4 regions of the Pseudoalteromonas sp. 20-MNA-CIBAN-0454 genome follow, and region 1 is predicted to be linked to each of the others. Evidence: predicted binding sites of a transcription regulator. Region 1 holds the regulator's gene; each other region holds the start of a gene.
The links. The regulator sigma-54, encoded in region 1, starts transcription at its own class of promoters, with help from an activator protein. The targets are predictions, from matches to a motif close to GTTGGCACGNNNNTNGNNT.

Region 1 (3,167 bases):
TCGCCATCGGGCACTATAAGCGCAACAAAAATATCAACTGGACGATTATCAATTGCATCAAAATTAATAGCGGTTTCGCTTATTAAAATTAAGGCAAGAGGCTCTTGTGCCCCGCTCATACGGCCATGTGGAATTGCTATTCCTCGGCCAATACCGGTACTACCTAGCTTTTCTCTTGCCAATAAAGCAGTGAGAATATCTTGCTGAGGTAAATACGGCATTTTTTTATGCGCGAGTTCACTGATGAATTCTAAAATTCTTTTTTTACTATTAAAAAGGACCACAGCTTTGCTGCAGTCCTGGCATATAAGTGAGCTTAATTTCATAGTGTTAGTGTCGAGCAAACTTCTCTTTGTGTTTAATTACTTGACGATCGAGTTTGTCAATCAACGAGTCAATGGCAGCGTACATATCTTGGTGTTCGGTCGATGCAAATAGCTCAGCGCCACTTACAAAAATTGTTGCTTCAGCTTTTTGACTTAATTTTTCTACATCGAGAATAACATGCACATTAGTTATGTGATCTGAGTGTCTTTGCAGCTTTGCAAATTTATTATTTACATAGTCTCTTAATGAGTCTGTAATGTCTACATGACGACCAGTTAAGTTTAGTTGCATCAGCATTTTCCTCTTTGTTGTACGTCTTAAATCAAGCTTTTACGTTGATTCGACGGGGGAATAGCCAGAGATTCGCGATATTTTGCAATTGTCCGTCTAGCTACTTTAATTCCTTGCTCAGCCAATATATCTGCAATCTTGCTATCACTCAATGGTTTGGCTAAGTTTTCTGCAGCTATCAACTTTTTAATCAGGGCACGTATGGCAGTTGATGAACATTCGCCACCATTTTCGGTGCTTACATGGCTTGAAAAAAAGTACTTAAGCTCAAAAATGCCACGTGGAGTGTGCATATATTTTTGCGTAGTGACCCGTGAAATAGTCGACTCGTGCATTTCAACTATTTCGGCAACATCGTTTAATACCATAGGTTTCATGGCTTCTGGGCCATGTTCAAAAAACGCTTGTTGCTGCTTAACAATACAATTAGTTACTTTCAGGAGTGTTTCGTTTCTACTTTCTAGGCTTTTAATAAACCATTTAGCTTCTTGTAAGTGCGAGCGAATAAATTGGCTGTCACCGCTGGATTTTACTGTACGAGACATAGCCGCATATTGGCTGTTAACACGTATTTTTGGCATGCTATCTGGGTTTAGCTCTACCACCCAGCGGCCTTTTATTTTTTTAACAGACACGTCAGGTATAACGTATTCAGACTCTTCTCTGACAATAGTATCCGCAGGCTTAGGATTAAGCGTATGAATAAGTGTCATTATTTCTTTAAGCTCTTCTTCTTTGAGCTTAGTTTTTTTCATTAACGTACGATAGTCGCGAGCAGCGAGTAAATCGATATGATCAGTTAACACCATTTTTGTTTCGTTAATATAAGGGGTGTCTTTATCAAATTGATTTAATTGAATGCATAAGCATTCTTGCAAGCTGCGAGCTGCAATACCAACAGGATCAAATAATTGAATGCGCTTTAGCACTGCTTCTATTTCATCTAGTTCTACTTCGTGTTCGTCGTCAGTTTCTTGGTTAAAGCTTGCTAAAAGGTCTTCGCAACTGAGGGTTAAAATACCAGAGTCATCTACGGCTTCAACGATAGCTATGGCAATAGCTTCGTCGGTAGGGCTAAAAGGGGTGAGCTGTAATTGCCACATTAAGTATTCATGCAGGGTTTCGGTTGATGCACCTTGATAAATAGATTCATCTTCAGGCATTGGCCCTGATGAAGAGGCAGGCGCTGCGCTCATATATTCATCCCATGATACATCCATGGCCATGTCGTCGCTTATGGTGTCTTTATTTAGTGCTTCGCCGCTATCTTGCTCATACTCGCTTGGGGTGTCGTCAGCAGAGGCGCTAACAGTAATGTCATCTGCTTTTTGCTCGTTTTTACCTGCTGATTCTTCCGTGTAATCTTGTTCATCAACTTCAAGTAATGGGTTGCTATCAAGTGCTTCTTGTATTTCTTGCTGGAGATCCAAGGTACTAAGCTGCAATAAGCGAATAGCCTGTTGCAGTTGCGGAGTCATTGTAAGTTGCTGGCCCATGCGCAGCTGTAATGATTGCCTCATTTATCTCTAACAATCCTTATAAATTGATATGATTAATCTTAGCAGATGCTTATAGTAATAACATAAATATTACAGTTTGAACTGCTCGCCTAAATAAACATCACGTACTGTTTTATCGTTTAATACAAATTCAGGAGTACCAGATGCAATTAGCTCCCCATGAGAAACAATGTAGGCTTTTTCACAAACATCAAGGGTTTCCCTTACATTGTGGTCGGTAATTAGTACGCCAATACCACGATTTTTAAGGTGTTCTATAATTTTTTTAATATCGAGTACTGAAATAGGATCCACGCCAGCAAAGGGCTCATCAAGCAATATAAATTTAGGATCTGCAGCTAAAGCACGTGCTATTTCTACGCGGCGACGTTCACCACCAGATAGCGCCATACCTAAGCTGTCGCGAATATGTTGCAGGCTAAATTCGTCCAATAAACTATTTAGGGTTTCTTCCCTGGCTTGTTTATTTAGTTGCTTACGCGTTTCTAAAATAGCCATTAAATTTTGATACACAGTGAGCTTTCTAAAAATAGAAGATTCTTGTGGTAAATAACCAATACCTAAACGAGCACGGCTGTGCATAGGAAGTAAGGTAATATCGTTATCATCAATTAATATTTTACCTTTGTCGCTATGAACTAAGCCTACAATCATGTAAAAGGTAGTGGTTTTACCTGCGCCATTTGGGCCAAGTAAACCAACAATGCTGCCAGCTTTTACTTCAAGTCCTACATTTTTAACAACTTCACGGCCTTTATAGCTTTTTGCTAATAGCTCTGCTTTTAATGTACTCATGGCTGACCTTTATTGAGTTTTTGTTCTTTTTTTACGTCTACAGGCACTAAAATAGTGTGTACCCGATCAGTTGAGTTTTCATCTTTTTCAGCGCTTATAAGCTGTTGCTCTATATCGTAGGTGATGCTTTTAGCCGTAATTTTTTGCCCAGCTTGAGAAATGTTTGCATCTCCTACCAGGGTTAAAAAACGTTTCGCTACATCGTAACGTACTTCGTTAGCGCTGGCGCTCATG
Region 2 (3,167 bases), on a different contig from region 1:
AAGCTACTGATATGGCATTGTTATTAAATACTATTGAGCAAAAATATCAGGTTATACTTGAGCAACATAATATAAAGCTCTACCTATTAAATGCTGCAAAAAATATAACCGTTCAAGCAGATAAAACACGCCTTTTACAGTTATTCGATAATATTTTAATGAACGCAGTGCATTACGCACAATGCTCTACTATTTCATTAACGGCGAGTAATATAAGTATTAAAGGGCAAATGTATTTACAGCTTATTATTGAAGATAATGGCGTGGGGGTTGAGCCATCGCATTTATCGCACTTATTTGAGTATTTATACCGAGTAGATAGTTCGCGAAATCGCCAAGAGGGCGGTTCGGGTTTGGGGTTATCTATTTGTCAGCACATAGTTAAAGGTCATAAAGGCGAGATTAAAGCTGAAAAATCTAGTTTAGGCGGTCTTGCTATCATTATTAAATTACCCTTATTTAAAGCTTAGAGGACACTATGCAAGAGCAAATACTGATTGTAGAAGATGAGGTTAAGCTGGCTAACTTAATAAGCGATTTTTTAACAAGCCATCATTACATAACGCATCAAATACATCATGGTAATGAAGTACTACCTTGGCTTGAAATTAACAAGCCTAGTGTGATTTTGCTCGACATAATGCTACCTGGTCAAAGCGGAATTGAATTGTGTAAAGCAATTAGGCAGTTCTCTAATGTGCCTATCATTATGGTGTCGGCAAAGGTAGAGGAGATTGACCGATTACTTGGGCTTGAATTAGGAGCCGATGATTATATTTGTAAGCCTTTTAGTTATGCGGAGCTGGTGGCGCGTGTTAAAGCTATTTTAAGGCGCTTGAATAACGTTGAGCCAAAAACCAATGTTATGCAACTTGATGAAAGCACCTACAGTGTAAAATACAAAGCAGCAAGTATTGAGCTTACCAATGTTGAGTTTCAGTTATTTAAGCCCTTGTTTAACAACCCTAACCGTATTTATTCGCGCGATAGCTTAATGGATACTATGTACGCCGATCAACGTATTGTGAGCCAGCGTACTATTGATAGTCATATAAAAAAATTGCGTAAAAAGCTGGACGAATTAACCAAAACCGACAGCGTTATTCAATCGGTTTATGGTGTTGGTTATCGCTTTGTAAATCCACAGCAGTGTAATTAACAACAAAATGTTTGATTAATTAGCATAATACGATGCGTTAACGTAAGTAATTAATAACCACTTTAGCTTTTTACTCGCATTAGCATTTTGCTATCATTTTAAATTTATGCATTAGCGATATACATTATTTTGACTTCCTCATTATTTGCACATTATTTGCATTTTTACAGCGTAATCTTTTGTTATTAATTAAACAAAAGGTTACGAGCATGAAACACTTATCATCACTTACAATTATTACACTATTGTCGGTTGCTTTTTCAGTAAATGTTGCAGCAAGAGGCAGCGATAGCAAACCATCTAAACCTGATTTTTCAAGCATGGATACCAATGGCGATGGCGTAATTAGCTATGCAGAGTTTAGCGCTAAAAAACCACCACACGGCGAAGACGCACAAACAATTTTTGACGAAATAGATTCAGATGGTAATGGCGAAATTAGTGAGCAAGAAGTAAATGATCATAAACCACCTCGTCGTAAGCGTTGAAAGGATACTGTAATGATTAATAATATTAGCAGTAATTCTGCAAGCCTGGTGCTGCAACAAAGTAGCCAAACCGCAAAGTTAACAACAGCACAAAGTGACTTTGTAAAACAAACACTCGCTGAATTCGATGCCGAAAATTTAACGGCAGAAAACGCGCTAAGTATTCAAGCTGCACTTAAAGAGCAAGGTATAGCGCCAACAAAAGAGTTGGCTGAGCTAATGGACGAGTTGGAGTTTGACGCTAAAAGCATAGGTGATGATGCTCGACCTGAAGGTCAGCGCCCGCCACCACCGCCTAAAAATTCAATTGAGCAAGTAAATACTAAAGATGTAGTTAGTTATTTAGATGAGTTGTTAGCGCAGTATTCAAGCCAGTTAAATGACGAAGATAAAAGTTCTATTTTATCGGCGGTTCAAGAAAAGTTTGCTTTATCACAAGGTGATTCGATACTGAGTGTTAAAGCGTAATTATAAATAAGGCAACACCTAAACTAAAAAATCAGCTATTACAGCTGATTTTTTAGTTTATCAATAACAGCAAGGTTAAAAGTCACTACTACTGTGGCGCTCTGCTAGTTGCTCTTCTTCAGGTCCCCATGTGCGGTTAACGCGACGACCACGTTTTACGCCAGGGCGTTTTGAAACCTGTTTAGCCCAACGTACAACATGAGTGTATGAGGCAACATCTAAAAATTCAGCTGCATCATAAATGTCGCCAAGCACTAAAGAGCCATACCAAGGCCAAATTGCGATATCGGCAATTGAGTACTCATCTCCTGCCATGTATTCGTTTGCACTTAAATGGCGGTTTAGCACGTCAAGCTGGCGCTTGGTTTCCATGGTGAAACGATCAATAGGATATTGCATTTTAGTGGGTGCATAACTATAAAAGTGGCCAAAGCCACCACCTAAGTACGGCGCTGAGCCCATTTGCCAAAATAGCCAGTTACGACATTCAGTTTTAGCTTTTAAATCTTTAGGTATAAGCACATCAAACTTTTCTGCTAGGTATTGCAGTATAGAGCCCGATTCAAAAATACGCGTTGGCGGCGTGGTTGAATGATCCATTAACGCTGGAATTTTTGAATTTGGATTAATATCAACAAAGTCAGAACCAAACTGATCACCATCACCTATGCTGATTAAATATGCGTCGTATTCTGCATCGGTTAAGCCCAGCTCTAACAGCTCTTCAAACATAATAGCGGCTTTTTGACCATTTGGTGTAGCAAGCGAATAAAGCTGAAATGCGTGCTCGCCAATAGGTAAGGTTTTGTCATGAGTTGCGCCGGCAATGGGGCGATTAATGCTGGCAAATTTACCGCCACTCTCACTGTCCCATGTCCAAACTTTGGGTGGGGTGTATTGATTTTGATCACTCATAAAAATAACCTCTGTTTAAATGAAATACATATAAAAAATATATGTATTAATAAATGTGGCCATTAAAATAAATTAAAGGCGAGTTTTTTGACTTTTAAGTTTGTCGGATTTTGCTAATTTATAGCCTAAAAACAATC
Region 3 (3,167 bases), on a different contig from region 1:
AGGTACTAGCATAATACCAAGTACTCCACATACGCCATGCACAGAAATAGCGCCAACTGGGTCGTCTATTTTTGCCTTATCAAGTATAACAATACTAAATACCACTAATGAGCCGCCTAATAACCCTAATAAACACGCCATCAATGGTGAAGGTGAAAGCGGATCGGCGGTAATCACAACCAGCCCAGCTAACGCGCCATTTAATACCATAGTTAAATCGGCTTTACCCCATAATGCTTTACAAACAAATAGTGCTGAAACAGCCCCCATTGCAGCAGCAGCATTGGTGTTTAATAAAATCTTTCCTACAGCAGTCGCGTTTTCTGCATCTGATATAAGTAGCTGCGAGCCGCCGTTAAAACCAAACCAGCCCATCCATAAAATAAACGTACCTAACGTTGCCAAAGGCAAGTTTGACCCCGGAATTGGGTATATTTCGCCATTTTTACCATATTTTCCTTTACGTGCACCCAGTAATAATACGCCAGCTAATGCCGCTGATGCGCCGGTTGCATGCACTATTGCTGAGCCCGCGAAGTCAACAAAACCCATTGCCGATAAAAATCCAGAGCCCCAAGTCCAGTAACCCTCAATAGGATATATAAGCCCAGTTAACACCAAGGTAAACACCAAAAATGCCCACAACTTCATGCGCTCAGCCACCGCACCCGAGACAATAGACATAGCCGTGGCAACAAAAACAACTTGAAAGAAAAAATCAGATTCTAGAGAGTGATCAGCATCAGCGGCTTGTGTACCAATTAAGCCACCAAATGAAGGAATGATGCCTCCCTCGGTATTCCCTACATACATAATATTGTAACCAACGAGTAAAAACATGGTGCATGCAATTGAATACAAGGCGATATTTTTAGTTAATATTTCTGTGGTGTTTTTTGAGCGTACTAAACCCGCTTCTAGCATGGCAAACCCTGCGGCCATCCACATTACTAATATGCCACAAATTAAAAAATAAAAGGTGTCGAGCGAAAACTTTAGTTCTATCAGTGTACTTTCCATAAATCCCCCTTAAAGTGCATCTTCATCAAGTTCGCCCGTACGAATACGAACAATTTGATCTAGGTCGTACACAAAAATCTTACCGTCACCTATTTTTCCGGTGCCTGCAACTTGCGTAATTGAGTCAACTACGCGTTGGCAGTTTTCAGTACGAGTGGCAATTTCGAGTTTAATTTTAGGAATAAAATCAACTTGGTATTCAGCCCCACGATACAATTCGGTATGACCACGCTGTCGACCAAAGCCTTTTACATCAACAACTGTCATCCCTTCTATGCCTAAATCAGCGAGTGCTGTACGCACTTCATCTAATTTAAATGGCTTTATGATTGCACTAATCATTTTCATTTTAGTCCCCTTAGGACACGTTATTGTTTTTCTTAGTTAATACAATCCAAGCTTTATGCCATTTATATATGGCAATAAAAAACAATAACTTATAAAAATATTTTATATTTAAAACAAAAAAACGCACCAATTAGGTGCGTTTTTTTATATATAATACTTGATTGGTGCGTGTGTATTTAACTCAACGTATAGCTGTAACCTCTGCTAGCTGCAAAGTACTATTTAAAACCACACAATTGCGCCCTTGCTCCTTAGCTTGATACAAAGCTCTATCGGCAACACGCATAGCAGCGGTTAAACTGGTATTTTGAAATTCGGCTAGGCCTATACTTGCTGTTATTGATAAGGTTTTATCACTGATAGTAAAGTCGTAACTTGCGAACTTTTGTATAAATAAATTTAAACACTTCTCGGCTTGTTCAACTTCTACTTGCGTTAATATAATTGCAAACTCTTCACCGCCAATACGTGCCACTGTACTGTTAGAAAATGAAGTACGGATTAAATTACTCACTTGTTTAAGTGCCTGATCGCCGCCGTCATGCCCAAATTCATCGTTTATTGCTTTAAAAAAATCTATATCTAGTAACACTAAGCTATTTTTCTGATTTTTATTTTTGAGTAGTTTTTCAGCATACTGATAAAAGTAACGACGATTATAAAGCCCGGTAAGATGATCTCGAAAAGCACTTTCTTTAATGTCTGCAATTAACGATAACTGCTCCATGGTTTGCAATACACGACAATGAAACTCTTCATTCATAAAAGGTTTAGTTAAAAAATCATTAGCACCATATTTAATAAATCGCGCCGATAAACCATGCTTACTCGCGCCTGATAACCCAATAATTGCTAAGTCATCACGGCCTCTAAAGTTTCTCACCGCTTTAACTAATTCAAAACCATCCATTGTTGGCATTGCATAGTCTGTCATGAGTAATTTAATTTCAGCATCGTTTTTGAGCATATCTAATGCTTGGCGTCCATCGTGCGCCTCACTGACTGCAAATAATTGTTTTTCTAGCATTTGCTTCATTAAAGTACGACTTAAAACCGAGTCGTCGGCTATTAATGCTTTACAGCCTTGGTTACGCAACAGCTGTGCAACTAATTTTATAGCGTAATTATATGAGTCACGGTTATCTTTTATCACATAATCAATTACGCCTAATTCTAACATTTGCAGGCGCTTGTACTCATCCATCTTAGAAGTAAGCACCACAGTAGGAATACCTTTTAATAAGGTATATTTGGCCACCTCACCATTTGGTGCGTCGGGGAGCGTTAAATCAACTAAGGCTAGTGTATAGCTGTGCTTACTTACAAACTCCTTACACTCAGATAAAGACCAAGCAAAATCAATGGCAACATCAAGATACTGTGCAGATATATGGCGAAGGACTTGTTGTACTACTTTACTATCTTCAACTATCAACAGTCTTTGCATAGGGCTTCTCTTTACTTCTAATTAAATTACTTGTTTTATAACCATATGTTCATCATAAATTTAAAGCCTTTAATGAGATTTTAAATTTATTAAAAAGCAAATTACACACCCTGTCGGTTTGCCACTATTTTTTTAAAGTAAATCTCACTTATTTAAGCTGCTATTTATAAATAGATGCGAATATACATTACTTTCATTACGATCGAAATAAAGAGCGATACAAAGCGTTAAAAGCTAAGTTTTTACACATTCTATTTACTCAACCACTATTATCGGCAACTAGTCTCAATACTTTTGTTTTTTTACTGAATATTTCTTTTAATAGAACATTAACAATAAAAAAGGGTCATTC
Region 4 (3,167 bases), on a different contig from region 1:
GTTTCTTCTATTTCTAAATTAGTCTCTTCAGCCATGATATTTCCTTTATTAGCAAAGGTACTTGCTTGTTTTAGCTATTATAATAGCAGTACTTAGGCATAGTAATCTATTGATGATGACGTTTGTTGTCGAGAACTTGGCATTTGTGTATTAATTTGCTCATCGTTTTCATCAGTAGTCAATTCATTATTAGCTAAACGACGACTATCGTTGTCATCATTTTGCTCTGCTCCTTGCCCTCCAGGCTCACCATAAGAAATAGTACTTTCGCCTAAATCTATGCCTTGTTGGGCAAGCATTTCGCGTAAGCGCGGAAGCGATTGTTCAAGCGCTTCTTTAGCTTGCTGGTTTTGTACTACAAAGTTTATTTGTGCTTGCTCTGCATCGCTTCTGATGCGAATTTGCATACTGCCCATTTCTGGTGGGTCGAGACGAATTTCTGCTACTTTATTATTTATGCTAAGCATAGAGCTCACTCGCTCTTGCAACATTTTTGCCGCGTCACTTTTTATAATGTTAAGCGCTTGCATAACGCCTGGGTCCAAGCTTGCTTGTTTAACTTGCGCTGTGCTTTGTAATTGCCCAGCCTGCAACGCTTGCATATCAATTATAGTTTGCTCATACCCTACACTATCGTATAGGCCTAAACCATTTACCGTACTGGTAATTTGCGTCAATAATTGTGCTGCTCGGGGTGATAACTGTTCAGTGTTATTTTTTTGCAATGACTCTAACGATTTAGTGAGTTCTTTATCGCTAAGTGCGTTTAATGCTGTTTTATCATCTGCAGTTATTAATGCTTTTTTATCAATCGATGCGCTTAAATCTGCAATTGTTTGCTTAATACTTGCTAGTTGCTCACCTTGGGGCTGCTCATTTTTAATATAGCTATTTAACTGGCTCAGTAGCGCTTGTTTTTCTGGTGTGGTCAAAGCATTTATTTGAGAATTTAAGGCCTGTTTAGCCGTGTCTGCCGCGCTTGCTTTATCACTTTCAACAACATATTGAGTAAGCATTTGCTTTAACGTTGCTAGGTTGTCGTTGCCATTGGGTTTGCTACTTGCCTGCAGCTGCGTAGTTAATTGCTCATGCTGCTCGGGTGTTAGTTTAGCAAGTAACGGATCTGCTTTAATTGCCTCGCTATCTTTGCTTAGCAAGTTCATTACTGCGGCATCTACCGATTGTTTTTGCGCTGTTGCATCGCCTTTATTATTTGCAGTGGCCATACTTTGAGATAAGGGCATTAGCTTTTCGTTTGCCGCCTCAGCGCTTGCTGCAACATCGCTAAGCACACCTTTTTGCGGTGCAATTACAATAGGGGCAAGCTGATCATCAGGCTTCCCTTTTAATTGCTTAGCGTCTTCATCTAAAGCCTCGGCTTTAGCATCAGCGTTCTTTTTAACTGTGGTGTCTATAGTGTGCGCAGCATTTATTTGCGCCAACATACTATCGCCCGAAACAGCATCGTCTTGTGTTTCAGGCTGCTCAGCCTTAGCATTGCTAGCGCCTGCTTTAGCTTTGCTGTTATTATTGTAAGCCGCTTTATTGGCATCTTCTAACTGATTAAAAAAACCAGTATCAGAGTCATCATTACGTCTTGAGTTACTCGTTTGTTTATTAGAGTAAGCGTCTTGCTCAGATACCGCTAACATTGAAATATCATTAATCGTCATAAATCACCTAATATAAAGCGGCAACAAACCACCCAATAATGCCTAAAATTATAGTTCATTTAACAACAAAGCAATTAACGTGCCTTTGTTTATAAGGTACAAGCTTTTGTTAAAGCGGTTAAAGTACTCGCTACTTACTAAAGTCGATTGTTGTGTCGTTGAAAAAATTGATTAGCCGAAAATTCATCCAACATTTTTTGCTCATTTTTAGCCACTAGCACATCGGCCTTTAACTGTTGTTTTTCTATGAGTTTAGCGACTGCTTTAGCCTTAATTTGCTGCTTTAACCACAGGGTTTTACGCTGGCTAACCACTTGTTTTGCAGTGTTAACTGTATTGGCTTGTTGGCGAATTGCTTCTTCTATTTTAGCAATAAATGCATGAAACTGACTAAACCCAGCACTTGATAAGCCCGACTGCCCTTTAATGTGTAATTGCTGGGTGTATTCCAATCTAAAGTTATTTAAACCTTGGAGTTTTTGCTGGTTTGCCTGCAAATTTTGATTCGCCTGCAAATAGCTCATCCGCAGCGTTTCTTCTTTATCGTTTTCAATCTTTAGTAATAAATGCAGTTTGTTTTTAGCCATTATGCTTGCCCTAATAACTGCGCTAGCCCTTGCAGGCCGTCGTCGTAACTAATTACATCACGCATGCCTTGCTGTAAGAAGGCATTTACTCTTGGCATCATATTTATGGCTTGATCAAGCATTTGATCTGTCCCTTTTTGATACGCACCTAAGGTGATCATGTCTTTATTTTGCTGGTACATAGAATATACCTGCTTAAGCACTCGCGCTTGTTGCATATGCGTCTCAGATACCACTTGTGGCATCACTCGCGAAATGGATTTTTCTATATCAATTGCCGGGTAATGACCGCTGTCGGCCAGTTCCCGCGAAAGTACAATATGGCCGTCGAGTATAGCGCGCGCCGCATCGGCAATGGGGTCTTGCATATCATCGCCTTCACTTAGTACGGTAAAAAAGGCAGTAATAGAGCCTTGCCCTTCTCCGCCGTTACCGGCACGTTCCACCAGCGCTGGCAGTTTTGCAAACACCGAAGGCGGGTAGCCTTTAGTCGCCGGTGGCTCGCCTACTGCAAGTGCTATTTCACGCTGCGCCATGGCATAGCGCGTTACCGAATCGAGCAATAACAAAACGTTTAATCCCTGATCGCGAAAGTACTCTGCAATTGTTACCGCAGTTTCGCAGCCTTTTAAACGCATTAATGGTGAAGAATCTGCCGGTGCTGCTACAACCACCGAGCGTTTACGCCCCTCAACACCAAGTATTTCTTCAATAAATTCTTTTACTTCGCGGCCACGCTCACCCACCAGTCCCACCACAATAACATCGGCTTCACTACCACGAGTCATCATACCAAGCAGTACCGACTTACCTACACCCGAGCCTGCAAACAAGCCCATTCGCTGGCCTTGTCCTACTGTTATTACTGAATTTATAGCACGCACGCCTACATCCATAGGCTGGCTTA

Region 2: the regulator sigma-54 is predicted to act here: its motif matches at 1,303-1,321, upstream of AAEZ22_RS03485 (EF-hand domain-containing protein).
Region 3: the regulator sigma-54 is predicted to act here: its motif matches at 1,413-1,431, upstream of AAEZ22_RS03800 (P-II family nitrogen regulator).
Region 4: the regulator sigma-54 is predicted to act here: its motif matches at 1,742-1,760, upstream of AAEZ22_RS09390 (flagellar hook-length control protein FliK).

Annotation. Positions count from the first base shown of each region.
Region 1 is NZ_JBEOOB010000011.1:8,058-11,224, forward strand. It holds gene ptsN (PTS IIA-like nitrogen regulatory protein PtsN) at 1-326, opposite strand, end outside; gene hpf (ribosome hibernation promoting factor) at 331-618, opposite strand; gene AAEZ22_RS07190 (RNA polymerase factor sigma-54) at 645-2,138, opposite strand; gene lptB (LPS export ABC transporter ATP-binding protein) at 2,208-2,933, opposite strand; gene lptA (lipopolysaccharide transport periplasmic protein LptA) at 2,930-3,167, opposite strand, start outside.
Region 2 is NZ_JBEOOB010000005.1:7,091-10,257, reverse strand. It holds gene AAEZ22_RS03495 (ATP-binding protein) at 1-470, shown strand, start outside; gene AAEZ22_RS03490 (response regulator) at 479-1,159, shown strand; gene AAEZ22_RS03485 (EF-hand domain-containing protein) at 1,369-1,647, shown strand; gene AAEZ22_RS03480 (hypothetical protein) at 1,660-2,115, shown strand; gene yghU (glutathione-dependent disulfide-bond oxidoreductase) at 2,191-3,030, opposite strand; gene AAEZ22_RS03470 (rhomboid family intramembrane serine protease) at 3,103-3,167, opposite strand, start outside.
Region 3 is NZ_JBEOOB010000005.1:74,746-77,912, forward strand. It holds gene AAEZ22_RS03795 (ammonium transporter AmtB) at 1-1,020, opposite strand, end outside; gene AAEZ22_RS03800 (P-II family nitrogen regulator) at 1,030-1,368, opposite strand; gene AAEZ22_RS03805 (GGDEF domain-containing response regulator) at 1,550-2,815, opposite strand.
Region 4 is NZ_JBEOOB010000015.1:70,919-74,085, forward strand. It holds gene fliL (flagellar basal body-associated protein FliL) at 1-35, opposite strand, end outside; gene AAEZ22_RS09390 (flagellar hook-length control protein FliK) at 93-1,673, opposite strand; gene fliJ (flagellar export protein FliJ) at 1,811-2,260, opposite strand; gene fliI (flagellar protein export ATPase FliI) at 2,260-3,167, opposite strand, start outside.